DNA from 4 places in the Mycobacterium paraterrae genome. Region 4 is predicted to be linked to each of the others. Evidence: riboswitches for the same ligand, from Rfam matches in the RefSeq annotation. Region 4 holds a riboswitch; each other region holds the start of a gene.
What was found. Region 4 has a riboswitch for cobalamin ahead of metE (5-methyltetrahydropteroyltriglutamate--homocysteine S-methyltransferase). Riboswitches for the same ligand answer to the same signal wherever they lie in the genome.

Region 1 (7,393 bases), 2.7 Mb from region 4:
CGCCGACGCCGATCGACCACAGCCGCGCGGCAAAGCCGAGAAAGAACGTCGACGCCGCGACGCGAAGCTCGGTCACGTCCATTCGTACCCTGACCCGCTCGACTATCCCGGCCAGCAGTGCGGTGTCATCGTAGAGCCGCCGCACCGGGTGCCAGCCGTCGTCGAGCGGCCCGGTGCCCACGGCAAAGTACGGGCTGACCCCGCGAAGCTCGGTGAGCGCGTCGACGGTAGCCGAATCCATCTGTGCCGTGCCGATGAGATCGCCGGGAGCTCCTTCGACGAGCGTGCGGCCGAGCAGCCAGGCCCAGTCGGCTTCCCGGCGGGCCAGGTCGAGGTCGTGGGTCGACGTCACGACGGTCAGGTCCTGGCTGCGGGCCAGGTCGCGCAACGTCTGCACGAGACCGGTGCGCGACGCCACGTCGAGGAAGGCGGTCGGTTCGTCGAGCACGAGGATCTCGGGCTGTTGAGCCAGCGCGCGGGCGGTCAGCACCCGCTGCCGTTCACCGTCGGACAGGTCAGCCACCGGGCGGTCGGCCAGGTGCCCGGCGCCCACCGCGGCGAGCGCCTGCTGGACGATGCGGTGGTCTTCGCGGCGCAACCGGCCGGTGAGGCCGAGGTAGGGGATACGGCCCAATGCCGCGAGGTCACGCGCCGACAGCAGGCCGGGATCGACCGGATCGGTGAGGACCACCGCCACGCGGCGGGCCAGCCGCTCGGCGGCGACGCCGGCCAAATCCGTGCCGTCCAGCAGCACCCGACCGCTCAGCGCGGGCTGCAGTCCGCAGATGGTACGGATCAGTGTCGACTTGCCGCAGCCGTTGGGGCCCAACAACACGGTGAGCTGACCACGAGGGGCCACCGCCGACAACCCGGCGGCGACCGTGCTGGTCGTTCGCCGCTTGCGATAGCCGATCGTGAGGTCCTGGAGTTGCAGGCTCACCGTTGCATCCCCACGCCGTGGCGGTTACGCACCAGCACCAGCACCACGATCGGCGCCCCGATCAAAGCCGTCATGGAATTGATCGGCAATACCGCCTCGGTGCCCGGGAACTGGCTGGCGATGCTGCACACCAGCGCCGTGGCCGCTCCCATCAGCATCGTCGCGGGCAGCACGGCGCGATGGTCGGACGAGCCCAGCGCCAGCCGGGCCAGGTGGGGGACCGCGAGCCCGAGAAACGCGATCGGCCCGCAAAACGCGGTGGTGGCACCGGCCACCAACGACGCCGACAGGACCGTGATCACGCGTGCGCGTCGCACGTCGATGCCCATCGTGCGGGCGTAACTCTCGCCCAGCAGCAACGCGTTGAGCCCGCGCACCGTCAGCGCCGCCGTGGCCAGTCCCACCGCGACCGCTGGCAGCAGCAGCCGCAGGTCCTGCCATGTGGTGCCGGCGAAGCTACCCAGACCCCACAGCAGGTACTGCTGCACCCGTTGCGGGTCGGCGTACACCAGCAACACGCTCACCAGCGCGGTGCTCGCCGCGCCGAGCATCACCCCGATCAGCAGCAACGTCGCCGCGGATCGCACCCAGCGGGCAAGGCTCAGCACGATTGCGAGCACGGCTGCTGCGCCGGCCGCGGCGGCGATCGCCACGCCGGCGCGTCCGCAGCCGGCCAGTCCCGCCGTGAAGCCCGACCCGGTGGCCATCACGACGACCGCGACGCCCAAGCCGGCGCCCGAGCTCACACCGAGGACGTAAGGGTCGGCGAGGGTGTTGCGGAACAGCGTCTGCATCTGCAGGCCCGCGACGCCGACGCCGGCGCCCGCTGCGATCGCGGTCAGGACCCGGGGCGCCCGCGTTTCGTGCACGATCACCTGCCAGCGTGGATCCGAGGCCTGCGCTCCCACCAGGGCCCGGACGGTGTCGAGCAGCGGCACGCGAACCGGGCCCAGCGCCAGACCCAGCACGGCGAGCACCAGCACGGCGGCGGCCGACGCCGTCAACACCACCGTGGTTCGGTTGAGCCGCACCATGATTGAAGCCGCCGAGGTCGCGGTCATGCGGCGGCGACCCGACGATAGAAGCTGAACTCGTGGCCGGGTGCCAGCTCCGGATGCAGGATCGCCACTAGGTCGCCCAGGATCAGGTCGGGCCGGGCCGCGCCGCGCTCCCAATAGTCATTGCCGCCCTCCGGGGCGACCGCCTTGGTCGCCGACCAGACCTGGCCGTTGCGCACGGCGGCAAGATCGGCGTACCGGTGGTCCTCGGCCACTGCGTTCTCGACGGTCTTCCAGTTGCTGTCGACCAGCCAGAGCGGCGACTGGCCGGCGCGGGCGTAGACCGACTCGAAGTTCAATTCCAATGTCCCACTGCTCGTTTCGTCGGACCACGGATAGCTGGCGCCCGCGTCGCGAAGGAGGCGACCGGCGTAGGCGCCGCCGGAGGGCATCAACCAGGTGCCCTGGTACATCGTTCCGGGCAGCACGGCGACCGGTCGGGCGCCGGCCGATCGCCGGACGAGCGCGTGGTAGTCCTCGCGCACTCGGGCGTACACCTCGGCGGCCTTTTTCTCGGTCCCGGTCAGGGCCGCCAACACCTTGATCCACTCGGCGCGGCCCAGCGGCGTGGACTCCAGCCATTCGGCGTCGGCGACCACGCTGATGCCACCGTCGCGCAACTTGCGATAGCTCGAGTCGTCGGTGCCCGCGGTGACCACGACATCGGGGTGAGCGGCGAGCACAGCCTCGACGTTGACCTGGTTACCCGAGGCGTAGCCGACCGTCTTGCCGTCGCTGATGCGCTGCCGCAGTGCGGAATCGACGACGTCGGCGGTATCGGCCACCCCGGTGACCGTGTCAACGCGACTCAGTTCGGCGACCATGCCCAGTTGGGTGATCGAGGCCGAATAGAGGCTGGTGACCGGGACCGTGATCCGTTGCGCACCGGCCAGATCGGCGGGAAGGTGCGCGGGCGGTGCGCCGCAGCGCACCAGCACGTAGCTCTCCGGATCGCCGTGTGGATACGGCTGCTTGACGGTCAGCACCTGATAGTGCTGGTGATAGGTGAGGGTGAAATTGGTGGCGTCGAGAACCGTGGATTTGTCCGGGAAGTGGTCCGCGCCGGGCCGCACGTCGGTGATGCAGCCGCGGTCTGGGTGCCCGCCTAGCGGCGGCGGCGCGGCGCAGGCCACCGGTAGCCAGCTGCTCAGGATCAGCGCCGCACAGAATCGGCGTGACATCGACTCTCGCTTTCGGGGTCGACCGCCCCGGCTCGCAGGACGCGATGACGTGAGTCTCCTGGCTCTCGGATCGCTGCTTGCCTCGCCTTCCGGCCGGGTGGGCCGTGGCTGGTGAGGGTCGCTCCCCGATGACAGTGGCGGGACCGCGCCGGATTCGCACCGGCTTCCTACGTCGTCATCGCCTTACGTGCGACATTGTCGCATCCTCGGGTGTCAGCCGGTGCCGGCGCTCAGCGCGTCGACCGCCGCGTCGATGTTGGGGACGACCGCGGAGCCGTGCCGGGCGACCAGTTGACCGAGGGCGCGAGCCAGGTGCGGCCCCACCGCGTCGGCCAGCAACACCTCCTCGCCGATCACGACGCCGCCCACCACGTGGGCCGCCATCAGCCGGGCGTCGGGGGTCACCTCGTACCGCCAGTCGCCGATCTGCAGCCGCGCGGGGTGCGACCTGAACATCCCGCGACGCTCGGCGGTGTGCACCACTCCCGGCAGGCCCGCAAAGACGTTGATCACCAATCCGATTCCGCCGGGGCCCGAAAGCGCGTCGGATATTGTGCGGCTTACTCGCTCGGCGTCGAACTGTGCCATCAGGTACTGAAGGCCATCAGTCGTTCATGGCCAGCACGAATTGCGGCGCGATCGTCTCGGCGGTACCGCTGCGGCGGACCGCGGTTCCCGCGGCGTAGAACTCCACGGTGTGAAAGCCCCAGGCGTAGTTCTGGATGTTGAAGTGGACTCCGACGACGCCGCTGGCGCCGTCGCGTTCGGCTTCACCCTGCATCCGCGACATGGCCAACTCGCGGGCTTCGTAGTTGCCCTGCGTCCACTGTGGCATCTCGGTATTGCGGCCCATCTGCCGAAGAGTCTGCATAAAGCCCTGCGCGGCAATGTGAAAGACGCAGTTACCCATGACGAAGGCGACCGGTGCCCAACCCGAGCGCAGCAGGGTGGTCAGGTCTTGTCCGGTCAGGTGGCTGGAAAACGCCTGCCCGTTGGCCCGCTTGAAGGCCCCCGGTTTGGGCGTGTAGCGCACCGCGGTGCCGACCGCGATGAACTCCAGGTGCTCCGCCTCGGCGCCGTGTTGGCGCCATTCCAGGCGAACGCCGACGACACCGTCGGCGCCCAGCGCGTCGGCTTCGGCCTGCATGCGGGCCATCGCGTTCCACCGGGCCCGATACGTCGCCTCCGTGAGCACCGGCAGCTCGGATTGTTGCCGGATACCGGTGAATTGGTAACCGACGTGGTAGACCGAGACGCCCATGACGAGGTCGAGGGGTTCGAAGCCGGCGCCGTGCAGCAGCGCGAATTCGTTGATGGACAGATCCGAGGTGAACACGCGGTCGGCGTGTGAGAGCCGTTCGCTGGCAACTGGGTCGAGCGGGGTCGATGACATCCGCACATCGTACGAGGCCAGCGTGTTTCTCCAGCGGCATTCAGTCCAGGCGGTACCGAATCAGACGTGAACTGTTTGCGACGACCGCCACCGAGGACGCGTTGTGCAGGATCGCGGCAAGCACCGGCGAGAGCGCGCCCCCGGCGCCGATCAGCAGCCCTGCGGCGTTGACGGCGATCGCCATGCCGTAGTTCTGCCGGATCACCTCGACCGCGCGCGTTCCCAGGTCGCCCACGTCCAGCAGTCGCCGTAGGTCGTCGTTGGCCAGCGCCACATCCGCGGTCTCCACCGCGACGTCAGTGCCGGCGAGGCCCATCGCAATACCGATGTCGGCGGCCGCCAGCGCGGGCGCGTCATTGATGCCGTCGCCGACCACACCGACGACGTACCCCTCGTCTTGAAGGTGGCGGACTACCTCGAGCTTGTCCTCGGGCATCACCTCGGCGCGCCACTCGTCGATACCGAGCTCGGCGGCAACGACTTTCGCGATCTCGGGATGATCGCCGGTGAGCATGACGATGCGACGAATCCCGTTGGCGCGCAGCTTCTTCAACACATCGGGCGCTTCAGTGCGGACCTCGTCCCGCAGGCTGATCAGGCCCACCAGGGTGTCGTCGACGGCAAGGAGCAGCGGAGTCTCGGCCTGCTGGCGCAGCTTGTCCACCCAGTCCGACGCCTCTTGTGAGACCGTGACGTGCTCGGCGCGCAGCAGCGACGGGCTGCCCAGCAACAGGGTCCGGCCGTCCGCCCAGGTCCGCATGCCCAGACCGACCAGCACCTCGCATTCCTCATGCGGCGGGATGGTGATCCGGCGTTCCTCGGTCGAGCGGATCACCGCCTCGGCCAGCGGGTGCCGGGAGTGCAGTTCCGAGCTCGCTGCGTAGGCGAGCACCTGTTCAGGCTGCCAATCATCATGCAGCGCAATGATGTTCGTGACGACGGGCCGGCCGACGGTGAGGGTTCCGGTCTTGTCGAAGACAATCGCGTCGACCCGACCGGCCTGCTCGAGGTGGGACCCGCCCTTGACCAGGATGCCGCGGCGTGCGCCGTTGCCGATCGCTGCGCTGATCGCAGTGGGCGTAGACAGGCCGACCGCGCAGGGGCAGGCGATCAGCAGCATCGTCATCGCGCGCCGGACATCTCCGGTCAACACGAGCGTGACCGCGGAGACGATGAACGATATCGGCACGAAGCGCCGGGAGAAGTTCTCGCCGACCGTCTGGATCGGTGCCCGGTCGAGCTGGGCCTCTTCTACCCGGGAGATGATCCGACCGATCGTGGTCTGGTTGCCGACCGCGCGGGCACGGATCACCAGGCGGCCGCGCAACACGACTGATCCGGCGTGTACGACCTTGCCGGCGACGATGCTCACCGGCAAGGTCTCGCCGGTGATCGCGGACTGGTCGACCACTGCCTCGCCGTCGACCACCTCGCCGTCGACCGGTATCGCCACGTGGTCGTGGACCACCACGTCGTCGCCGACCTGAACGGTATCGACCGGCACCTGGACCTCGTTACCGTCGTCCAGCTGAATCCAGGCCATGTCGGCGGTGCCACGCAGCAGATCCGAGATTGCCCGCCGGGTGCGACGCAGCGTCAGATCCTGAAGGTATTCACCGATGTTCAGCAGCCACAGCACGGTGAGCGCGACGACGTTCTCTCGCAACACCAGGCTGGCCACCGTCGCGGTGGTCACCAATGCGTCGGTGCCGGCGCGGCCGGATCGCAGCCCGCGCAACGCGCCGCGCAGGAACGGGTAGCCCATGAAAATCGTTGCGCCGGTGGCGACCAGCTGACCGGACGGGCCCAGCAGCGGGGGACGCTGGAACGCGTAGCGGCGCACACCGAGCAGCGCCAGCGCGGCGCCGCCGATCACCATGCGCAGGACTTCTGTGTTGCGAATGTCCGCCGATCGCGGAGTGCGAGCGGGAATCAGTTCGGCGGCAACGTGTTCGGCCTCGGCGATGGCCTTCAAAACTTTCTCGCGGTCCGTCCGCTTCGGCGAATACCAGACGACGACCGAGCCGGTGTGCGGGTAGGCGTGCACAGCGCGCACGCCCTGCTGACGGTCGACCGCTTCCTCTACCGCGACCGCGCGCCGCGAATTCGCGCGCACCCAGGGCGCCTTCACCCGCATGCGCCCCGCGGCGTCGGACACGACCTGGAGATCGGTCGTCACCTCGGCGAGCACAGCGCGCCGATCAGTGGTCGTGGTCGTGATCGTGGTCGCCGATGGCGGGCGGCTGCGCCTCCTCGCCAATGCGCTCGCGGGCCTCGGCCACCACGTCGGCCAGCTTCAGCCGGGCCGACTCCGCGGCTTCCTCGGCTCGCCGGGTGCCGCGCAGGCTCCACTCGGTCGCCGACACCGCGGCCTCGTGGATGGGGGCCTTGCTCAAACCCTTGCGCACGAGCTCGTAGGCGCTGACGCCGACCAGCCCGGTGACCACCGTCCCAGCAGCTTTTCCGAGTAGGCCTGACAGCACCATTGCGAACGTCCTCCTGTTGTCTCGTGGGCACGAGTTTATTCGTTTCGACGACCTCAGACGACGGTAGCATCGACATATAGCGATATCAACATGTGTCGTCGCGGGCTTTCGATTGCTCGAGCGCCCGGCCGGCGGGCCCCTGGAGCCGAGCGCCCGCTCGGCCGGGCATTCGCAGGAGCCTCAGCTATCCCAGGCGTACCACGCTCGACGGGGGTACCGATGTGCCCGCCTCTGAGCGAATTGGAGCCGCACATCGGCAAATTCGCTCGAAGGCGGGCAAAAGGTGCACGCCACCCGTCGTGATGCTGGTGGGGCTGGAGTGGCTAGATCGTGCG
Region 2 (7,393 bases), 2.7 Mb from region 4:
GGATCCGGCGGTGTGCCCGCGCGGAGCTGTACCGGCGGATCGGCAACGACGGCTCCCCCACTTCGTGGGGAGTCCGCTTGTTCAACGGTCGCGGCGACCAGTTGATGACGTTGATGCTGCCCAGCCCGTTCCTGACCAACGTCCAGCAGATGCGCGACGAACCGGCCTTCGCACAGCTGGAGCTCTGGGATCGGCTACGCGCGAAGTTCCTCGGACTGGACCCCGATCCGCTCGACCGCTCCGGTAAGGGTTTTCGGCACAGCTGAGTCAGCAGCAGTCTTCGCCGCGCCACGATTTGACGCCCTGCCACACCGATGCGGCGGCGATCGCCAGTCCTACGGCCGGGTCGAACCACCAGCAGCCCGGCCAGACCCCGGCGACCGCGAGTCCGACCAGCACGGCGGCGGCCTGCGCTCCGCACAGGTAGTTCTGGGTGCCTTCACCGGCCGTCGCCGCCGATCCCAGGCTGACGGCCAGCGTGTGCTTCACCCGACCCAGGATCGGCATCAACACCAGCGAGGCGGCGGTCAGCACAATGCCGATCACTGACGTCTCGGAGTGATGCTCGCCAAGTATGTGATGGATGGACTCGGCGGCGATGTAGGGCGCTGTCAACCAGAACGACCAAGCGACACCGCGCTGCGCCCGACGCTCCGCGGTCGGCGAGAGGGTCCGCGTCCCGGAGAAGCGCCAGGCGACCATCGCGCTGCCGAGCGCCTCGGGCAGACTGCCCAGCGCCCAGCCCACCAGCGCGATCGAGCCGACCTCGAGGCCCTGCCACAGCCCGATGACGCCCTCGGTGAGCATGGCGAACATGCTGACCCAGGCAAGCCGCCAGGCCCAATTTGCGCGGTGGTGCCACTGCGCATCGCGCGCTACGGCATCTGCATGCGCGTGCCCGGATTCGCAGCAGGCATCAGCGACGAGTCCGGCCTGGTTGCTGCTCGAACGGGATTCGGTCACTCCGCGATGTTAGGTCACGGCGTGACGCGGGCGGGCCCACCTCGCTGTCAAGAAGGCGGAAGGGGCCGTTTCATGGTGCAGACGATGCTCCACTCGAAATAGAAATCGCCGCCCTTGTCGTAGCCGGCGAAGTGGTGGGATACCTGGACGCGCTGCACCGAGGAGTTCACCACCTCCCAGCCCTGCAAGCCGTGAGCGTTGGTGTGACGGTTCGCCTCGTCGATGACGACCTGCAAGGACTCGTTCGTCACGCTGATGAACGTGGTCTCCCAGCGTTGCGGGGACCAATTGCCGGCAGACACCCCGGACGCGGGAACGGGCGAAGGTGCGGTCATAAGGCGGTACCTTAGGCCGCCGCAGCCTGCGAAAAGTGAATGCCAACTGGCCGATGCATTAAGTGATGTCAACGCGCACGATTCGCGCTCGCGCCCACCGTCACAAGGTATTTCCCAGCCATGGGTGGCACCCTGGCTGGCATGGCGCGCACCGAGAACGACACCTGGGATCTGGCAACGAGCGTGGGGGCTACGGCCACCATGGTGGCCGCCGGGCGAGGGCGGGCCACCAAAGTGGGGCTGATCGACGACCCGTTCGCCGAGCCGCTGGTGCGGGCGGTCGGCGTCGACTTCTTCACCCGCTGGGCGACCGGAGAGATCAGCGCCGACGAGGTCGACATCCCCGGCCACCCGTGGGGCATGCAACCGATGACCGACCTGCTCACGGTCCGAACCCGTTTGATCGACCAGTTCCTGAACGACGCGACCGCGTCCGGCATCCGTCAGGTCGTCGTGCTGGCCTCCGGTCTCGATGCCCGCGGCTACCGGTTGTCCTGGCCCGCCGACGCCGTGGTGTTCGAAATCGACCAGCAACAGGTGACGGACTTCAAGACGGCGACGCTCGCGGCTGCGGGCGCCGAGCCGACCGTCGACCTGCGCGCGGTACCGGTCGATCTGCGCGACGACTGGCCGGCAGCCCTGCGTCAGGCGGGTTTCGACAGCAACCGGCCCACCGCCTGGGTCGCCGAAGGCCTGCTCGCCTTCCTGCCGCCGGAGGCACAGGATCGGTTGCTGGACAACATCACTGAGCTCAGCGCGCCGGGGAGCCGACTGGTGGTCGAGATCTTCTTGAGTACGCCGGAGTCGCTGGAGGTGATGCGGACCTCGTCGCAGAAGTGGTACGAGCACGGCCTCGACGCCCGCATCGACGACCTCTGGTACGGCGGCGAGCGCCACGACGTCGCACCGTACCTGCAGGAGCGCGGCTGGCAGGCGACCAGGCGTCGGTCCGCTGAATTGCTGGCCGACGCCGGGCTGACAGTGCCACAGCGCAACGACGGCCAGACCGAAAACTACTACTGCACAGCCGAACTCGGTTAGCCCTCGGCCAGCCTGCACTGCCAGAAGCCGACGTCGTGCCACGAGCCGTGTTTATAACCGGCCTCACGAAGATGGCCGACGGGAGCGAACCCATGCCGCTCGTGCAGCCGCACGCTCGGCTCGTTGGGCAGCGCGATCACCGCGATAGCACTGTGAAATCCGCTGCGCCGCAACGCATCGAGTAGTTCGGTGTACAGCGTGTCACCGACGCCGCGGCGACGCGTCGACGGGTCGACGTAGATGGTGGATTCGACGGTCCACTGGTAGGCGGCGCGCTCGTTCCAGGGCCCCGCGTAGGCCGTGCCTACGACGTCGTCGTCGATGACGGCGACCAGCCATGGATATCGCTCGTGCCGCTTGGCCCATAAGGCGCGGACCTCGTCGATGCCCTGCGGTTCGGTGCGGAAATTGAAGACGGAATGCTCGATGTAGTGGTTGAGGATCTCGCGAACCCGCGCCAGGTCGCCGGCGGTGGCGGGCCGCACCTGCACGGCGCTCAACGCCGCATCACGGGGTCGTCGACCGGTAGCCGTCGATGTCTTTCTGCTCGAGCGACCTGGCCAGCGATTCACCCTCCGCCGTGAGCGCCAGCCACACCGAGTACATCCACTTCTCCGGATCCCCATAGTGTTTGACGTACGCGTGGGAAATCGTGCGCAGCGAATGGTCCAGCGAATGACGCCAGGCCGAGAAACGGTGCGTCTTACCACGGCGCTCACCCAGCCGGAACAGGCCGTCGCTCACCCATTCCCGGATGGCGTCCAGCGTCTCGTTCTGCAGCTCGGCCGGCGAAGCCGACGGATGATGGTGTCGCACACGCCAATCCACCGCGTTCAAATCGATCGGCCCGCCGAGGGCGTCGACTAGCAGCTGATTGCGGACTACTGCGCGCGATTCATCCGTCATCGTCGTCACCGTACAGTTCGGCGCCGGTTCTCGATACCGGGCGCAGGAACGAATGATTCGCCGACGTTTCGAGGTGGCGTGCCGCGTGGTATGGCAAGATCATCTCCGTTAGGCGATGACGAAAGAGGAAGCCGGTGTAAATCCGGCGCGGTCCCGCCACTGTCATCGGGGAGCGACCCTCACCAGCCACGGCCCTCGCGGTCGGAAGGCGAGGCAAGCAGCGATCCGAGAGCCAGGAGACTCGCGTCATCGCGTCCTGCGAGCCGGGGCGGTCGACCCCGAGAGCGAGAGTCTCCTATGACGCTGAGCGCGTTGTTCTCCGCAATTCCCGACATCCGTGCGTGACCGCCCCGGTCTGGATGGCCGCACCTCCGGAGGTCCACTCGGCGCTGCTGAGCAGCGGCCCGGGGCCAGCATCCTTGCTGGCGGCCGCGCAGGCGTGGACCGAACTGAGCGCGGAGTACGCCGAGGCCGCCGATGACTTGACGGCCGTAATCGGCGCGGTGCAGGGCGCCGCGTGGGACGGTCCGAGCGCGGCGGCCTACGCGGCCGCGCATGCCCCCTACCTGGCGTGGCTGGCCAAGGCGGGCGCGAACAGCGCCGCGATGGCCGTCGAGCAACAGACCGCCGCCGCCGCGTACACCGCCGCGCTGGCCGCCATGCCCACCCTCGGTGAGCTGGCCGCCAACCACGCCACCCACGCTGTGCTGACGGCGACGAATTTCTTTGGTATCAACACGATTCCGATCGCCGCCAACGAGGCCGACTACGCGCGGATGTGGGTCCAGGCCGCCACGGTGATGAGCACCTACGAGGGCGTCGCGGGGGCCGCGGTCGCCGCGGCGCCACAGTCCGAACCGGCGCCGACGATCGTCAAAGCGGCCGCGGCCACCGACCCGTCGACGCCGCCAGCGTGGTTCGAGCAGTTGCAGAGCTTCCTAGAGGGGCTGTTCCCCCAGCCCCCGTATCCGGATCCCAGCCAATTCCCGCTCTACCAACAGCTGTTGGACTTCTTCAACGAGATCGGCTATACCGGCGTCAACGACCCGATCGGGACGTGGCTGCAGGGCCTGGACCCGTCGTGGCTCCCGCCAATCGGGGTGCCCGGCTCGTGGCTGGCCTACACCGGTGATCCGTTGAGCTACCTCAATCCGGCCACCATCGCCTACGTGCTGTCGGTGCCGCTCGACCCGGGATCCTATGTCGCCTTCACCGGCATCGTCATCGCCGACGACCTACTGGCGATCGCCTACACCGCCGCGTTCAACCCGCAGGCGCTGATCCTGGTGATTCCGGCCGCCATGGTGGAGATCGTCGGCTCGACGATCGGCAACACCATCCAACTGCTGCACTACATCCTGCAATCGACGCTGCTCCCGCTGCTACCGGCTCTGCTGCCCGCCGCGACGGCATCACTGGTTCCGCTGGCGGCGGCGCCCGTCGGCCTGGCCGGCCTGGCCGGTCTGGCCGGGCTGGCCGGCCTGGCCCCGACAACCGCACCCATGCTGGCCCCGGCCTTTGCGATGGCCCCGACCCCGCCCCCGCCACCCGCACCCGCACCGATGGCACCGGCGCCGGCCCCCGCGCCGTTGGTCCACGCCCCGGCCGCGGCCCCGGCGCCACCTCCGCCGCCCACGCCGGCGGGACCGCCCGGCGTGACCATGCCGGCATACATGTACATGGTCGGCGATCTCGGTTTGGCCGCGCAGCAGGCCAGGGGCGCCAGCAAGAGGGCCAGCACGGCAGCCATCCAGATCGACGAAAACCCCTCAGCTGCAGCAGCTTCCGAGGATCTGCAGCCGGCCCAGCGTCGCCGGCGGGCGAAGGCCACGATGATCGGCCGCGGCTACGAGTACATGGACCTGGAGCCAGAGCCAGCCGTGACCGCATCGGACAGCGGCGCCGGGCCCCTGGGGTTCGCCGGCAGCGCCGCCCGCGAGGACGCGGCCGAACCCGGCGGGCTGGCCACGCTGAGCCGGGACCACTTCGGCGGCGAGTCGACTGTGCCGATGCTGCCGAACACGTGGAATCCGCAGCTCGACTGACGCCGACGACACGCGACGCCGCTGTAGCGTGCAGACATGGTGGATTTTGCGCTGCGCTCGTGCGGGTTGCGTGGGCACGCGACTTTTGCTCCCGATGAGCCGAAGCTGCGTGAGCGTCTGACGGTCGACACCCCCGTCGGCGAGGCTTGGCGCTGTCTGCGCTGTGAGACCTTCGTGGTCGGCCCGCCGCGTCGCTCCGGCCCGGCGAACACCGCGCCGGAGATACCGCGCGGACGATTCCTGCGGGACCGCACCCTGATGCGCGCGCTCGCGATCGAACGCGCCTTTCGCGCCGTGATCTTCCTGTTAGTGGCCGCGGGCGTGGTGAAGTTCAGTGGATCGCGAGTCAAGTGGCAGCACGTGCTGGATCGCGACATGCCCCTGCTGAAGCCGCTGGCCGACCAGGTGGGCTGGAATCCAGAGAATTCCAAGCTCGTTCGCGAGATCACCCACGCCTTCGCCCTGTCCTCGTCGACGCTGCAGTGGATCGCGATCGCCCTGGCCGGGTACGCGTTGATCGAGATCGTCGAAGCGGTCGGGCTGTGGCTGATGCAACGGTGGGGCGAGTACTTCGCGGTGATCGCGACCAGCGTATTCCTGCCGCTGGAGATCTACGAGTTGACCGAGAAGGTCACGGCGTTAAGGCTTTTCGCGCTGGTGATCAACATCGTCGCAGTGATCTGGTTGCTGTGGAGCAAGCGGCTGTTCGGGCTGAACGGCGGCGGTAAGGCCTACCGCGAAGAGCACGAAGCCGAAAGCCTACTCAGCGTCGAAACCGCGAGCCTGAGCGAAACCGCGGCGAGCGCAACGGCGTAACTATCTCGACGGCCCGCCGGTCTGCTGCTGCAGCGCGTACGCGACGGCGTGGGTGCGGTTCTGTACGCCAAGCTTGGCCAGGATTGCCTCGACGTGGTGGCCGACCGTTTTCGGGCTGATGTGCAATTCGGCCGCGATCTCGGGGTTGCTCAGTCCCGCGGCGAGCAGGTCGAAGACCTGACGTTGCCGCCCGGTCAGGGCGTGTGGGTCAGACGCCTTGTCCGCCTGGCGCGTCCGGGGGGCCCGGTCGCGCAACACGGCCAGCCGCTGCTGTGCGCGACGGGCGGCGGCCTTGGCGCCCAGCCGGCGGAAGGTGTCGAGCGCCGACGTCACCGCCGACACGTCGCCACCAAGTCGAGCCAGCGCCGCGTCGTAGACACAACCGCGACTCGTCCAGTCTTCGGCGGCTTTCTCCCAGTGCCCACTGATCTCGAGATCGAACGGAGTGGAAGCACCGTTATGGCCGTCGTCGATTGAGCCGCCCGCCACGTGAATCCAGCGACGCAAGCTGCCCAGCAACCACGGATCGGCGTGGGCACCAGACGCGGCCAGTCCGGCGCGAGCTTCGGCAACGGCCCGCTCGTCGTCGCCGGCGAGCCAGGCGACCTCGGCGCGCGCCGCCCACACCACGCCCAGGTGGACCAGGTCGGTGGGCTGCGCGTTATCGTCGACCGGCGCGAGACTCAGGGGTTGGCCGCGGCGGGCCTTCAGCAGAGTGAGCGCGACCAGTGGCAAGACCCGGTGCTGCGCACTGAGTTCGGGGCGGGTCAGGATCTGCTCGGCGTCAGCGGCGGCCCGCTGCCAGTCGCCGCGGTGCAGCGTGGCCAACGTGGCCGCGGCGGCCAGCAAAGAGCTGAACATGCCGAGGTCGCGGTCGTCGCAGAACCGCATACCGTCGGCCAGATAGCCTTCGGCGCGGTCCAATTCGCAGCGCAGCACGGCGTACCAGTAGATCAGCACGGAGAAAACCGCGGCGTGTTCCTCGAGGCCCGGTGTCGACAGTGCTTCCCGCCAGACGGCCTCCAGGTCTTCCCAGCCGATGCCGGTGCTGAATACGGTGGTCAGCGCTATGTAGCCGCGAGCCCGGATTTCGACTCCGGGATCACACAATTCGCGCCCCAGCGCATGGGCGCGCGCGGCGTAGTCCGCGCACGCCGGATCCAGGGCGAGGGCACTGATGTGCGCCATGTTGATCAGCGACCAGGCCAGTTGCGGCGACGGGCCGAGCGCCTCGAGCAGCCGCAGCGATGCGTGCGCCGTGTCGATGGCCTCGGTGGCACGGCCCAG
Region 3 (7,393 bases), 660 kb from region 4:
GCGAAGCCGCCCCAAGCCGTGTACACCTCGGCCAGATCTTTGTCGTCGCGCCACGTGCCGGCTTCGACCAGCTGCAGGATTCCCGCGCCGTACGACCCCGGCTTAGACCCGAAAACCCTTGTTGTGGCGCGCCGTTCGTCACCATGTTGAGCGAGGTCGGCTCGCGCGTGGGCCGCCACGTAGTTGTCCTGATCCGGCTCGTCGAGCAGCGCCACCATCCGGACCGCGTCGTCGAGCATCGTCACGACGTGGGGGAAAGCGTCACGGAAGAAACCGGAGATGCGGATCGTCACGTCGATGCGCGGGCGGCCGAGCTCGTCGAGCGGGACGATCTCCAGTCGGCTGACCCGTCGCGACGCCTCGTCCCAGTCCGGCCGAACACCCAGCAGGGCAAGCACTTCGGCGATGTCGTCACCGGAGGTGCGCATCGCGCTGGTGCCCCACACCGACAGGCCTACTGATTCGGGGTAGCTGCCGGTGTCGTCGAGGTAGCGCTGCAGCAGCGATTCGGCCATCGCCTGGCCCGTCTCCCAGGCCAGCCGCGACGGGACCGCCCGCGGGTCCACGGTGTAGAAGTTGCGGCCCGTCGGCAAGACGTTCACCAGGCCACGCAGCGGCGAGCCCGACGGCCCCGGCCGCACGAAACCGCCTGCCAGGGCGCGCATTACCGCGTCGAGCTCACCCGCGGTACCTGACAGCCGCGGCACCACCTCGGTGGCGGCGAACCGCAATGACGCTTGTACGTCCGGCTCGTCGTGCAGGGCATCGACACCGTCGACGTCCCAGCCGGCGGACTCCATCGCTTCGACCAACGCGCGGGCACGGCTCTCGATCTCGTCGACGGCCGAAATCTCGGCGCCGTCTTTGAGGCCGAGCGCGGTGCGCAGTCCCGGCACGGCGTGGTCCTTACCGCCCCACACCTGCGCGGCCCGAAGGATGGCAAGCACCAGATTGACTCGCGCCTCGCCGGTCGGCGCTTCACCGAGGACATGCAGACCGTCGCGAATCTGGGCGTCCTTGATCTCGCACAGCCACCCGTCGACGTGGAGCAGGAAGTCGTCGAACTCCTCGTCGTCGGGACGGTCGTCGAGCCCGAGATCGCGGTGCATCTCGGCGGCACGCATCAGATTCCAGATCTCGCCGCGGATCGCCGGCAGCTTGGCCGGGTCCATCGCCGCGATGTTGCCGTATTCGTCCAGCAGCTGCTCGAGTCGGGCGATGTCGCCGTAGCTTTCGGCGCGCGCCATCGGCGGAATGAGGTGGTCGATGATCGTGGCGTGGGCGCGGCGCTTGGCTTGGGCGCCTTCACCGGGGTCGTTGACCAGGAACGGATAGATCAGCGGCAGGTTCCCCAGCACCGCGTCGGTGGCGCACGCCGCCGACAGCGCGGCGTTCTTGCCGGGCAGCCATTCCATCGAGCCGTGCTTGCCGAGGTGGACCACCGCGTGGGCCCCGAAGCCGTGCTCGAGCCAGCGGTACGCGGCCAGGTAGTGGTGGCTGACCGCCATGTCGGGGTCGTGGTAAATCGCCACGGGGTTCTCGCCGAATCCGCGCGGCGGCTGGATCATCAGCACCACGTTGCCGGACCGCAGCGCAGCGATCACCACGTCGCCGTCGTCGTTGACGAACAGCCGTCCGGGTGCCGGGCCCCACGCCTCGGTGATCGCATCGCGGAGTTCTTTGGGCAGGCCCGCGGTCCACTCGGTGTACTGCGCCGGAGTCACTTTCACCTGCGCGCCGTCGACCTGGGTTGTGGTGAGCCACTGTTCGTCTTGGCCGCCCGCGTCGATCAGCGTATGCATCAGCTGATCACCGGCCTGCGTCTCGTCGTCGATGCCGAGCACGCCGAACCCGTCGCCGACGTCGTAGCCGTCCCGGGCGAGGCGGTGCAGCAGCCGCACCGCGGACGCCGGGGTGTCGAGGCCTACCGCATTGCCGACCCGCGAATGCTTGGTCGGATAGGCCGACAGCACCAACGCAATCTTCTTGTCCTGGTTGGGGATGCGGCGCAGCATCGCGTGGTTCACCGCAATCGCGGCGACCCGCGCGCAACGTTCCGGATCGGCGACATAGTGCGGCAGCCCGTCGTTGTCGACCTCCTTGAACGAATATGGCGCGGTGATGATCCGCCCGTCGAACTCGGGGATCGCGATCTGCGTCGCCGAATCCAAAGGAGTGACACCATCGTCTGATGCCTGCCACTCCTCGCGCGACGAGGTCAGGCAAAGACCCTGCAGCACCGGGATGTCCAATGCGGCAATCCGTTCGATGTCCCACGACGAGTCGTCTTCACCGGCGCCGGCGGCGGCCGACTTGGACCCGCCGGCTGCCAGCATGCTGACCACGAGTGCATCCAAAGTGCCGAGCGCGTCGAACAATTCGTCGGGCGCGCTGCGCAGCGACGATGCGAAGATCGGCACACCGACTGCGTTGCCGGTGGCGTCGACCGCGTCGGCCAGCGCGTGAGCGAAGCCGGAGTTCCCGCTGACCTCGTGGGCCCGGTAGTACAGCACGCCGACCCGCGTCTCGGCCGTCACATCGGCGGACCGGGCGGCGTAGCCCCACTCGGGGATCACCACCGGCTCGTCGAACCCCTCACCGGTGAGCAACACGGTGTCACACAAAAACGCATGCAGCTGAGCGAGATTGGCCGGACCGCCCTCGGCAAGATACGAATGTGCCTGCGCGGCAAGCCCGATCGGAACGGTCGAGCATTCCATCAACTCCGCGCTGGGCGTACGCTCGCCGCCGAGCACCACCAGCGGAAGACCGGTGGCCCGCAGCGCGGTGAGTTCCTCGGCCACCTCCGCCGACGAGCCCAGTACCCGCAGGATCACCACCTCGGCGTCGGCGAGAACATCTTCGATCGGCTGACGCGCCGGGTTGCCCAGGTTGTAGGGCGCCAGCGACGCACGCGCCGACAGCAGGTCGGTGTCGGATGTGGACAGCAGGGCGATGCGGTGGCTCAAAAGGTTCCTCCTCGGGGTTCTCGCCCCGTCGATTGGAGTGCCTCGTGGCCAGTGTCTGGCTCTGACCGTCGGCTCGGCGCCGCGGCCATCACAGTGGCGGAACCGCCCCGGGCTTGCACCGGATTCCTGTCACCACGAGACATGCGCGCACCAGCTTAATCCAGCCGATAGGCTGAGCCGGATGAACGCGATCCTCAACTGGTGGGACGGCGTCGAGCTGTGGCTGTCCGGCCTGGGGTTCGTCTTCCAGACGATCGTGGTGATGCCGGTGGTGCTGGTGTTGGCCTTCGCCATTGCCGCCGCGCTGGACAGCGCGCTGGGTCGCGGAATCACCCTGATGAACCGCCTCCGGCGCAGCGACGAAGAAGCCGGATGAGCGCAAACACCGGAATGCCGCGGTCGCGGGTCACCTTGATCCTGGTTGCGCTGGTGGTCTTGGTGATCGTTGCTTGGCTGCTGACCCGCTGACCTGCAGCGGGTTTGGCTGCGCGCGCACAGCATTCTGTTAGGCTTCGCCCATGCACGCAGCGTCCGGCAGTACCGAGTGCCACGTCTTGGCGCTCATTGCCGTGGGCGATTGCGCCGTCGCTGACGTGCATTGTTGTCGCTGACCTTCTGCCCCCTTCGTTTCTTCGTATCGGGATCTGTCAGACGTCAAGCTCAACTGCCGAAAGGTCGACCATTGTTCGACGACAACAAACCCTCCCCGTCGTGGCGACACGCTGTTGCGTTGACCGTCGCCGCGGGGATGATCGCCGCGTGCCACGGAGGTGCCAGCGATGTCGTGGGCGGAGGCGGATCTTCCGGCGCCAAGACCAGCATCACCCTGGTCGCATATTCGGTACCCGAGCCTGGTTGGAGCAAGGTCATCCCGGCGTTCAACGCCTCACCCGAGGGCAAAGGGATCCAGGTGATCGCCTCCTACGGCGCATCGGGTGATCAGTCCCGCGGTGTCGTCGACGGCAAACCCGCCGACATCGTCAACTTCTCCGTCGAGCCCGACATCACCCGGCTGGTCAAGGCGGGCAAGGTCTCGAAGGACTGGGACAAAGACGCCACCAAAGGCATCCCCTTCGGGTCGGTCGTGACCCTGGTGGTGCGCCCCGGCAATCCCAAGAACATCAAAGACTGGGACGACCTGCTGCGTCCCGGTATCGAGGTGGTGACGCCCAGCCCGCTGAGTTCCGGCTCGGCGAAGTGGAACCTGCTGGCGCCCTACGTGGTCAAGAGCAACGGCGGCCACGACCCGAAAGCCGGCCTCGACTTCGTCCACAAGCTGGTCAGCCAGCACGTCAAGCTGCGCCCGGGCTCCGGACGCGAGGCCACCGACGTGTTCGTCCAGGGCAGCGGTGATGTGCTGATCAGTTACGAGAACGAGGCCATCGCCACCGAGCGACAAGGGAAGCCGATCATCCACCTCAATCCGCCGCAGACCATCAAGATCGAGAATCCGGTGGCGGTGGTGACTACCAGTCCGCACGTGAACGCCGCCGTCGCCTTCAAGAACTTCCAGTACACCGCCGAGGCCCAAAAGGTGTGGGCAGCTGCCGGATTCCGCCCCGTGGATCCCGCGATCGCCGCGCAGGTACGCGACCAGTTCCCAGTGCCGCAGAAATTGTGGACGCTCGCCGATCTGGGCGGCTGGCCGACGGTAGACCCGCAGCTGTTCGACAAGAAGTCGGGCAGCATCACCAAGATCTACACGCAGGCCACCGGATGACGACCGCGATTGCGCGCGAGGTTGCCAGCGCGAAACCCCATGGCCGCAACAAGCTAATCAACAACGGAACGTCGCTACGGGTCGGCGTCTCCGTCGTATGGCTCTCCGTCATCGTGCTGCTGCCGCTTGCCGCGATCCTGTGGCAGTCGATCGGTGGCGGCTGGCAGGCGTTCTGGCTCGCGGTTACCTCGAATGCGGCACTCGAATCTTTCCGCGTGACCCTGACCATCTCCGCCGGTGTCACCGTGCTGAACATGGTGTTCGGACTGCTGATCGCCTGGGTGCTGGTGCGCGACGACTTTCCGGGCAAGCGACTGGTCGACGTTCTCATCGACCTGCCGTTCGCCCTGCCGACGATCGTGGCCAGCCTGGTGCTGCTAGCGCTGTACGGAAATCACAGCCCGGTCGGCCTGCATCTTCAGCACACGGCGTGGGGCGTGGGCGTGGCGCTCGCCTTCGTCACGCTGCCCTTCGTCGTGCGCGCGGTGCAGCCGGTGCTTCTCGAGATCGACCATGAGACCGAGGAGGCGGCCGCGTCGCTGGGCGCCAACAACGCGACGATTTTCACCACCGTCGTGCTGCCTTCGCTGACCCCGGTCCTGCTGACCGGCGCCGGGCTGACGTTCGCCAGAGCCATCGGCGAATTCGGTTCGGTGGTGCTGATCGGCGGCGCGGTTCCGGGCAAGACCGAAGTGTCGTCGCAGTGGATCCGCACGCTCATCGAGAACGATGACCGCACCGGGGCCGCGGCGATATCGATTGTGCTGCTGCTGATCTCCTTCGTCGTGCTGCTCGTGCTGCGCAGTTTGGGATCGCGCGCCGCCAAGCGCGAGGAGCTGTCGTGACCGCGCCGACGACGATGCAAAGCGGAGCGATGAGGAGGAGTGGCGCAAAATGACCTTGTCGCCTCCCGTTAAATACCTGCTGCGCTTCCTGGCGCTGGCCTACGTGACCGTGCTGCTCGTCATCCCGGTCGGACTGATCCTGTGGCGGACATTCCGGCCCGGGCTCGGCCAGTTCTTCGCCTGGGTCAGCACCCCGGCGGCCATCTCCGCGCTGAACCTGTCGGTGCTGGTCGTCGCGATCGTGGTGCCGCTCAACGTCGTCTTCGGCATTCCGACCGCACTGATGTTGGCCCGCAACCGGTTCCGCGGTAAGGGCGTCCTGCAGGCGATCATCGACCTGCCGTTCGCGGTGTCGCCGGTCGTGGTCGGCGTTGCCCTGATCGTGCTGTGGGGATCTGCGGGCCTGCTCGGCTTCGTCGAGAAAGACTTCGGCTTCAAGATCATCTTCGGCCTACCCGGCATCGTGCTGGCCAGTGTCTTCGCGACGCTGCCGTTCGTGGTGCGCGAGGTCGAGCCGGTGCTGCTCGAGATCGGCAACGACCAGGAGCAGGCCGCCGCGACGCTGGGTTCGAACTGGTGGCAGACGTTCTGGCGGATCACCCTGCCCTCGATCCGCTGGGGCCTGACCTACGGCGTCGTGCTGACCATCGCGCGCACGCTCGGCGAGTACGGCGCGGTCCTCATCGTCTCGTCCAACCTGCCCGGCCAGTCGCAGACGCTGACGCTGCTGGTGTCAGACCGCTACAACCGCGGGGCCGAGTACGGCGCCTACGCCTTATCGACGCTGTTGATGGCGGTGTCCGTGCTGGTGCTGATCGTCCAGGTGATTCTCGATGCCCGCCGCAACCGAGCGGCAAAGCAAGCATGACAGGGGAGGAGCGGCGCTGATGACCGACCATGCCATCACCGTGCGGGGAGCCAACAAGCGCTACGGCGATTTCGTCGCGCTGGACAACGTCGACTTCGACGTGCCGCAAGGATCGTTGACCGCACTGCTGGGCCCGAGCGGGTCGGGCAAGTCGACGCTATTGCGCGCCATCGCCGGACTCGACCAACCCGACACCGGGACGATCACGATTGGCGGACGCGACGTCACGACCGTCGCGCCGCAACGGCGCGGGATCGGGTTCGTGTTCCAGCACTACGCGGCGTTCAAGCACTTGACCGTCCGCGACAACGTCGCCTTCGGATTGAAGATCCGGAAGCGGCCGAAAGCCGAGATCGCCGAGAAGGTCGACCACCTGCTCGAGGTGGTGGGCCTCAGCGGGTTCCAGACCCGTTATCCCAGCCAGCTGTCCGGTGGCCAGCGCCAGCGCATGGCGCTGGCGCGCGCGCTGGCCGTCGACCCGCAGGTGTTGTTGCTCGACGAGCCGTTCGGTGCCCTCGACGCGAAAGTTCGCGATGACCTGCGGGCCTGGTTGCGCCGGCTACACGACGAGGTCCACGTCACGACCGTTCTGGTGACCCACGACCAGGCCGAGGCGCTGGATGTCGCGGACCGGATCGCGGTGCTGAAGGACGGCCGCATCGAGCAGGTGGGTTCACCCCGCGAGGTGTACGACACCCCGGCCAACTCCTTCGTGATGTCGTTCCTGGGTGCGGTGTCCTCACTCAACGGGACGCTGGTTCGGCCACACGACATTCGGGTAGGCCGCAATCCCGATCTGCCGATCGCCGACGGCACCGCCGAGGCCACCGGCGTGGTTCGCGCAACGATCGACCGGGTGGTGGTGCTGGGCTTCGAGGTCCGTGTCGAACTGACCAACGCGGCCACCGGTCGACCGTTCATCGCCCAGATCACTCGCGGTGACGCCGAAGCGCTGGGGTTGAAGTCGGGGGACACCGTTTACGTACGCGCC
Region 4 (7,393 bases):
CATCGTCGATCACCGTCCTGAGTGCGTTGCCTCAGTTCTACTACTACACGCCGTAGTAATCAAGGGTTCTCGACGAATGGGAACCATCGAGCTAGAACACGTTCTAGTCTTGCCGCCATGGGATTTCTCAAGCAGGACACCCCGCAGATCGATTTCGACGAATGGAGCAAGGGCAGTCGCTCCGAAAAGATCATCCCGATGGCCCGGCACTGGGCCGAGGTGGGCTTCGGCACACCGGTGTTGCTGCATCTGTTCTACGTCGTGAAGATCCTGCTCTACATCCTGGCGGGTTGGCTTCTCGCGCTGACCACGACCGGTATTGACGGCTTCACCAGGGTCGCGCACTGGTATGCCGAGCCGATCGTGTTCGAGAAGGTCGTGCTGTACACGATGCTGTTCGAGGTGGTCGGGCTCGGCTGCGGCTTCGGCCCGCTCAACAACCGCTTTTTCCCACCGATGGGCTCGATCCTGTATTGGCTGCGACCCGGCACCATCCGGCTGCCACCGTGGCCGGACCGAGTCCCGCTGACGAAGGGTGATAGTCGCACCCCATTCGACGCGCTGCTCTACGCCGCATTGCTGACGCTACTTACCGTCGCGGTCTTCTCGGACGGCACCGGACCGATGCCTGCTCTCGGCACCACGGTTGGGGTGCTGCCCGCCTGGCAGATCTGGGCGGTGCTGGGCGTGCTTGCCATGCTGGGTCTTCGTGACAAGGTGATCTTCCTGGCAGCCCGCGGAGAGGTGTACGCCTCCTTCACCGTGGCATTCCTGTTCGCCGGCTACGGGGTGGACTTGATCCTGGGCGCCAAACTCGTCTGCCTGGTGATCTGGCTGGGCGCCGCGACGTCGAAGCTCAACAAGCACTTCCCGTTCGTCATCTCGACCATGATGAGCAACAACCCGCTGTTTCGAACGAAATTCCTCAAACGCTCATTCTTCGAACACTTTCCGGACGACCTGCGACCCGGCTGGCGGTCGCGCTGGCTGGCCCACTTCAGCACCGCCATCGAGGGACTGGTGCCGTTGGTGCTGTTCTTCAGCCACGGCGGCTGGCCGACTGTGGTGGCGGCGTTCGTGATGTTGTGCTTTCACTTCGGCATCCTGTCCTCGATCCCGATGGGTGTGCCGCTGGAATGGAACGTGTTCATGATGTTCAGCGTGCTCGCACTGTTCGTCGGGCACGCGTCGGCGGGACTGAGCGACCTGACCACCCCGCTGCCACTGCTGTTGTTCGCGGTCGTCGCCGGCACCGTGGTCACCGGAAACCTGTTCCCGCGCAAGGTGTCGTTCCTGCCCGGCATGCGCTACTACGCCGGCAACTGGGACACCACGCTGTGGTGCATCAAGCCCTCCGCCGAGGCGAAGATCTCGCAGGGCATCGTCGCGATCGCCAGCATGCCGGCCGCGCAATTGGAGAAGTTCTACGGCAGTAAGGAAGCCGCGCAGATCCCGATGTACATGGGATATGCGTTCCGCGCGTTCAACACTCACGGCCGGGCGCTGTTCACGTTGGCCCATCGCGCAATGGCCGGCCACAACGAGGACGACTACGTGCTGACCGACGGCGAGCGCGTCACCAGTACGGCCATCGGCTGGAATTTCGGGGACGGGCACTTCAGCAACGAGCAGTTGGTGGTGGCGCTGCAGAGGCGCTGCCACTTCGAGCCCGGCGAGGTCAGGGTAGTGATGTTGGACGCCCAGCCGATCCATCGACAGACCCAGCAGTATCGGCTGGTCGACGCCGCCACCGGTGAATTCGAGCGCGGCCACGTGTGTGTGGCCGACATGGTCACCCGGCAGCCCTGGGCCGATGACGTGCCGGTGCACGTGCAGTCGAGCGCTACGTCGGTGTAGCGCCCGACCGCACGCGCCCGGTTACGCGTCGGCGCGGACCTTCTTGGTTGCCTCGACGAGGTTGGTCAGCGACGCGATAACCTCTTCCGGATTGCGAGTCTTCAGGCCGCAGTCCGGGTTGACCCACAGTCGTTCGGCTGGAACGGCTTTCAGCGCCCTTTGCAGCGACGTGCTGATCTCGTCGGTGCTCGGCACCCGCGGTGAATGGATGTCGTAGACGCCCGGACCGACGCTGTTGGAGAAGCCTATCGAGTTCAAATCGTCGAGCACCTCCATGCGAGAGCGGGCCGCCTCGAGTGAGGTGACGTCGGCGTCCAGGTCGGCGATCGCGCCGATCACGTCGCCGAATTCCGAGTAGCACAGGTGCGTGTGGATCTGCGTCGAATCCGCGACACCAGACGTGGCCAACCGGAACGCACCGACGGCCCAGTCCAGGTAAGCCTGCTTCTCGGAATTGCGCAGCGGCAACAACTCTCGCAGCGCGGGCTCGTCGACCTGGATGACCGCGATGCCGGCCTCCTGGAGATCAACGGTCTCGTCGCGAATCGCCAGCGCCACCTGGTTGGCGGTGTCGGCCAGCGGCTGGTCGTCGCGGACGAACGACCAGGCCAGGATCGTCACCGGCCCGGTGAGCATGCCTTTCACCGGTTTGTCCGTCAGCGACTGCGCGTACTTCGCCCACTCCACCGTCATCGGGTGCTGCCGAACCACGTCGCCGTATAGCACCGGCGGACGCACGCAGCGGGTGCCGTAGGACTGCACCCAGCCGAGCTTGGTGGCGAAGAAGCCGTCCAACTGCTCGGCGAAATACTGCACCATGTCGTTGCGCTCCGGCTCGCCGTGCACCAGGACGTCCAGGCCGAGGTCCTCTTGCAGCTTGACCACCTCTGCGATTTCGGCGCGCATCCGCTTGGTGTACTCGGCGTCGTCGATCTCGCCGGCGACCAGTGCGGCGCGGGCCTTGCGGATCTCGGTCGTCTGCGGGAATGACCCGATGGTGGTCGTAGGCAGCGGCGGCAGGTGCAGCCGCTCGATCTGCGCCGCACGACGTTGGTCGGCCGGGCCACGTTCGGTGCCGCCGGATTTCGCGATCGAGTCGAGCCGGGCACGAACCTCGGCGTTGTTCAGCCGCGGGTCCTTCGCGCGGGACGCAACGGCGGCGTTGGACTGCGCGATCTCGTCGGCCACCGCGTCGCGACCGTCCTTGAGCGCCTTGGCCAGGGTGGCCACCTCGTGCACCTTCTCGGCGCCGAACGCCAGCCAGCTGCGCAGCGCGTCGTCGAGGTCGGTCTCTGGTTCCAGCGAGTACGGCACGTGCAGCGTCGAGCATGACGTCGAAACAGCCAGTGACCCAACCGAACCCAGTAGGCTGGCCAGCTTGCTCAGCGCTGCCTGCAGGTCGGTCCGCCAGATGTTGCGTCCGTCGACGATGCCGGCGACCAGCGTCTTGTCCGCCAGTTCGGTCACGGACGCCACCGCGGTGTCGGGGCCGTAGACCAAGTCGACCCCAATCGCCTCGACCGGCGTCCGGGCGAGCGCCCCCAGGCTTTCACCTGGGTCACCGAAGTAGGTGGCGACGTGGATCGCGGGCCGGTTCTCCAGCGCACCGAGCGCGTTGTACACCCGCTCGGCGAGCGCGGAGGCGTCCTCGGAGATGTCGGTGACCAGCACCGGCTCGTCGAATTGGACCCACTGCACGCCCTGGTCGGCGAGCTGACTAAGCAGATCGGCGTACAGGGGGACGACGTCGTCGAGGCGCTCGATCGGCGCGCCGGCGCCGTCGACGGCCTTGCTCAGCATCAGGAAGGTGACCGGCCCGATCACCACCGGACGAGCCGGAATGCCGAGATCGCGAGCCTCTTTCAGTTCCGACAGCACCTTCTCGGGATGCAGCGTGAACTCGGTGTCCGGCCCGATCTCAGGGACGATGTAGTGGTAATTGGTGTCGAACCACTTGGTCATCTCCAGCGGCACGACGTCACCATTGCCGCGGGCGGCGGCGAAGTAGCGGTCGAGGTCGTCGGACACGACCTGAACGCGCTTGGGCAGCGCGCCGAGCAGCACCGCGGTGTCGAGCATCTGGTCGTAGTAGGAGAACGTGTTGATCGGCACCGAGTCCAAGCCGGCGGCAACCAGTTGGCTCCACGTGTCGCTGCGGATCGTCGCGGCGACCTTCTCGAGCTCCGATCGGCTGGTCTTGCCCTTCCAATAGCTCTCGGTGGCGCGCTTGAGTTCGCGCTTGGGGCCGATGCGTGGTGAGCCGGTGACGGTGGCGGTAAAAGGGGTAACGGTCACGGTTTTCGTCCTTCACTCGACGGGGTGGTCACCGCCAACGGACGCAAACCGATCCGGCGCAGCGCACAGCGGCTGCAACCGATACGGCCAGACGCCCATTCCACGAGGCGGTGAGCCGCCAGGCGCGGCGCGCCCGGCACAGCCGGCAGGTCTTCGGACTCACAGGCGCGCACCGGGTGGTGCTCCTACTGGCCGTCGCTTCCCGGTCGGGTGACCAGTGCTCGAAGACGACGTTCGTTCCTGCATACCGCTGCGGGACAGTCCCGGACTCGCACCGGGTTCCCTCTTAAAAAGCACATCTAACATGCTTCGTTCGATGCCGCCTTCGTCGCGGACGACGAAATCGGCAGACCGACTGCGACATCGAGATTACAGGTCAACGGCGTCGACCCGCCGCGCGCAGCTACTGCCGCGCTAGCGATCGCCGCAGCGAGCCAGCGCTTCGGTGATCGGCACATCACCGTTGTTGAATTCGATGGTTTTCCGGACCGTGGCGGGGTCGTGGAGCACGGCGGCCGCGACCAGAGCCACGTCCTCCCGTGACACTTCACCGGTACCCTCGCCGAGTTCGATCCGGCCGGTTGACGGCTCCAGCGTGAGCCGGCCCGGGCCGAGCACGGTCCAATCCAGTTCGGTGCTGCGGAGGTGAGCGTCCGCGGCGGCCTTGGCTTCTGCGTACGGGAAAAATGAATTGTCCTCGGCGACGCCATGATCGGGCCCCGCGCCGAAGTAGGAGACCATCACGAATCGTTTGACGCCGGCTTGCTCGGCCGCATCGATTACCCGGATCGCGGCGTCGCGGTCGACCGCGTAAGTGCGGGCTGGGTCACCGCCGCCGGCGCCTGCCGAGAACACCACAGCGTCGTGGCCTGACATCAGGTCTGCCAATGCGGCGGTGTCCAGGTGCTCGATGTCCGCGACGACGGGGCGCGCACCGGCGGCGGAGACGTCGCCGGCGTGGTCGGGATTTCGGATGATCGACGTCACTTCATCGCCGCGGTTTTTGAGCATGCGGGCTAGATGCAGCGCGACCTTGCCGTGGCCGCCGACGATGACGATGCGCAACATGCCTTCGACGCTACTCACCGGTAGGGCACCCCGGCGGCGACCCAACTAAGCGGTTGGTCAACAATCGACAAAAGTACGCGCGACGACGATGCAGACCGCTAGGTCTGAGGAGGAGTCGGGCACATTAGCTCGAGCGTCAAAGGAGATGGAGCCATGACTGAAGCAGTCATCGTCGAGGCAGTTCGTTCACCGATCGGCAAGCGCAACGGCGGTTTGTCCGGCGTCCACGCCGCCGACCTGTCCGCGCAGGTGCTCAATGGTCTGGTCGAGAAGGCCGGTATCGACCCCGGCCTCGTCGACGACGTGATCTGGGGCTGCGTCATGCAGGCCGGCGAGCAGTCGATGGACATCGGCCGCACGGCGCTGCTGGCCGCCGGCTGGCCTGAGACCGTGCCGGGCGTAACCGTCGACCGGCAGTGCGGCTCGAGTCAGCAGTCGATCCACTTCGCCGCGGCCGGCGTGGTTGCCGGCCATTACGACGTAGTGGTCGCTGGCGGTGTCGAATCGATGTCGCGGACGCCGATGGGCGCTTCGCTGGCCAACGGCGGCAACCCGTTCTCCCCGAACTTCAAGGCCCGCTACGACCGGACGCCCAACCAAGGCATCGGTGCCGAGATGATCGCCGAGCAGTGGGGCTTCGACCGGACCACCGTCGACCAGTACTCGCTCGGATCGCACGACAAGGCCGCTGCCGCCCAGGATTCCGGCGCCTTCGACGACCAGATCGTCGGCATCAAGGACCAAGACGGAAACGTAATCCTCAAGGACGAGGGCATCCGTCGCGGCACGCCGATCGAGAAGATGGCTCAGCTGAAGCCAGCGTTCAAGGAAGATGGTGTCATCCACGCCGGCAACTCCAGCCAGATCTCCGACGGCTCCGCCGCGCTGCTGATCATGACGGCGGAGAAGGCAAAAGAGTTGGGGCTCAACCCGATTGCCAAGGTGCACACCGCCGTGCTGGCCGGTGCCGACCCGGTGATCATGCTGACCGCCCCCATCCCTGCCACCCAGAAGGCGTTGAAGAAGTCCGGCCTGTCGCTCGACGACATCGGCGTGTTCGAGGTCAACGAGGCGTTCGCGCCGGTTCCGCTGGCCTGGCTGCAGGACATCGGCGCTGACGAGAAGAAGCTCAACCCCAACGGCGGCGCGATCGCGCTGGGGCATCCGCTCGGTGGATCCGGCGCCCGGATCATGACCACAATGCTGTACCACATGCGGGACAAGGGAATTCGCTACGGCCTGCAGACCATGTGTGAGGGTGGCGGTCAGGCAAACGCCACCATCGTGGAACTGTTGTGACGGAACCGGCGGTCCTCACCGAACGCCGCGACGACGTCCTCGTCATCACGATCAACCGGCCGGAGGCTCGTAACTGCGTCAATGGGGCGGTCAGCGTCGGGGTCGGTGATGCGCTCGAGCAGGCGCAGCACGACCCCGAGGTGCGGGCGGTGGTGATCACCGGTGCCGGTGACAAGTCTTTCTGCGCGGGAGCCGATCTCAAGGCGATCGCGCGCCGCGAGAATCTGTACCATCCCGATCACGGGGAGTGGGGCTTCGCCGGCTACGTCCACCACTTCATCGACAAGCCGACGATCGCCGCGGTGAACGGCACGGCGCTGGGCGGGGGAACCGAGCTGGCCCTGGCCAGCGACCTGGTGGTGGCCGAGGAGCGCGCACAGTTCGGTCTGCCCGAGGTCAAGGTGGGATTGCTGGCCGGCGCCGGCGGCGTCTTCCGCATCGCGCAGCAGCTGCCGCGCAAGGTGGGCATGGAGATGCTGTTGACCGGTGAGCCGATCACCGCGACCGAAGCGGAGAGCTGGGGTCTGATCAACCAGGTCGTGCCCAACGGCACCGTGCTGGACGCCGCACTGGCGCTGGCGAAGCGGATCACCGTCAATGCGCCGCTGTCGGTGCAGGCCAGCAAGCGGATCGCGTGTGGTGCCGACGACGGCGTCATTCCCGACGAGGAGCCCGGATGGGCCCGCACCGCACGGGAATTCGGTGCGCTGCTGCGCACCGAGGACGCCAAGGAGGGGCCGCTGGCGTTCGCGCAGAAGCGTCCGCCGGTGTGGAAGGCGCGCTAGCCGCCAAGGCGATCGCAAGAGCGGCGTAGCCGGGCGCCGCGGGTCGCCGTCGATAGATACGAAAGCTCAGCGCGCCAACGTATTCACCG

Region 1: it holds a riboswitch for cobalamin, as region 4 does, so the genes downstream of both, MKK62_RS15980 (ABC transporter substrate-binding protein) here and metE (5-methyltetrahydropteroyltriglutamate--homocysteine S-methyltransferase) in region 4, are expected to answer to the same signal.
Region 2: it holds a riboswitch for cobalamin, as region 4 does, so the genes downstream of both, MKK62_RS15935 (PPE family protein) here and metE (5-methyltetrahydropteroyltriglutamate--homocysteine S-methyltransferase) in region 4, are expected to answer to the same signal.
Region 3: it holds a riboswitch for cobalamin, as region 4 does, so the genes downstream of both, cobN (cobaltochelatase subunit CobN) here and metE (5-methyltetrahydropteroyltriglutamate--homocysteine S-methyltransferase) in region 4, are expected to answer to the same signal.

What each region holds. Positions count from the first base shown of each region.
Region 1 covers NZ_CP092488.2:3,310,108-3,317,500, forward strand. Annotated here, with positions in the region: gene MKK62_RS15970 (ATP-binding cassette domain-containing protein) at 1-940, opposite strand, end outside; gene MKK62_RS15975 (FecCD family ABC transporter permease) at 937-2,001, opposite strand; gene MKK62_RS15980 (ABC transporter substrate-binding protein) at 1,998-3,179, opposite strand; cobalamin riboswitch at 3,211-3,392, opposite strand; gene MKK62_RS15985 (DUF5073 family protein) at 3,393-3,767, opposite strand; gene MKK62_RS15990 (heavy metal-binding domain-containing protein) at 3,784-4,572, opposite strand; gene ctpC (manganese-exporting P-type ATPase CtpC) at 4,613-6,709, opposite strand; gene MKK62_RS16000 (DUF1490 family protein) at 6,774-7,058, opposite strand; gene MKK62_RS16005 (TIGR03089 family protein) at 7,382-7,393, opposite strand, start outside.
Region 2 covers NZ_CP092488.2:3,301,975-3,309,367, reverse strand. Annotated here, with positions in the region: gene MKK62_RS15965 (DUF7676 family protein) at 1-266, shown strand, start outside; gene MKK62_RS15960 (cation efflux transmembrane domain-containing protein) at 268-963, opposite strand; gene MKK62_RS15955 (hypothetical protein) at 1,011-1,298, opposite strand; gene MKK62_RS15950 (class I SAM-dependent methyltransferase) at 1,440-2,339, shown strand; gene MKK62_RS15945 (GNAT family N-acetyltransferase) at 2,336-2,830, opposite strand; gene MKK62_RS15940 (hypothetical protein) at 2,847-3,245, opposite strand; cobalamin riboswitch at 3,305-3,508, shown strand; gene MKK62_RS15935 (PPE family protein) at 3,587-5,290, shown strand; gene MKK62_RS15930 (DUF2127 domain-containing protein) at 5,327-6,106, shown strand; gene MKK62_RS15925 (ATP-binding protein) at 6,107-7,393, opposite strand, start outside.
Region 3 covers NZ_CP092488.2:5,388,220-5,395,612, reverse strand. Annotated here, with positions in the region: gene cobN (cobaltochelatase subunit CobN) at 1-2,969, opposite strand, end outside; cobalamin riboswitch at 2,999-3,121, opposite strand; gene MKK62_RS25885 (hypothetical protein) at 3,151-3,345, shown strand; gene MKK62_RS26555 (Ms4533A family Cys-rich leader peptide) at 3,488-3,580, shown strand; gene MKK62_RS25880 (sulfate ABC transporter substrate-binding protein) at 3,718-4,689, shown strand; gene cysT (sulfate ABC transporter permease subunit CysT) at 4,686-5,534, shown strand; gene cysW (sulfate ABC transporter permease subunit CysW) at 5,584-6,402, shown strand; gene MKK62_RS25865 (sulfate/molybdate ABC transporter ATP-binding protein) at 6,422-7,393, shown strand, end outside.
Region 4 covers NZ_CP092488.2:524,394-531,786, reverse strand. Annotated here, with positions in the region: gene MKK62_RS02330 (hypothetical protein) at 1-3, opposite strand, end outside; gene MKK62_RS02325 (DUF3556 domain-containing protein) at 118-1,857, shown strand; gene metE (5-methyltetrahydropteroyltriglutamate--homocysteine S-methyltransferase) at 1,879-4,152, opposite strand; cobalamin riboswitch at 4,280-4,491, opposite strand; gene MKK62_RS02315 (SDR family oxidoreductase) at 4,567-5,220, opposite strand; gene MKK62_RS02310 (thiolase family protein) at 5,374-6,519, shown strand; gene MKK62_RS02305 (crotonase/enoyl-CoA hydratase family protein) at 6,516-7,304, shown strand; gene MKK62_RS02300 (NAD(P)/FAD-dependent oxidoreductase) at 7,371-7,393, opposite strand, start outside.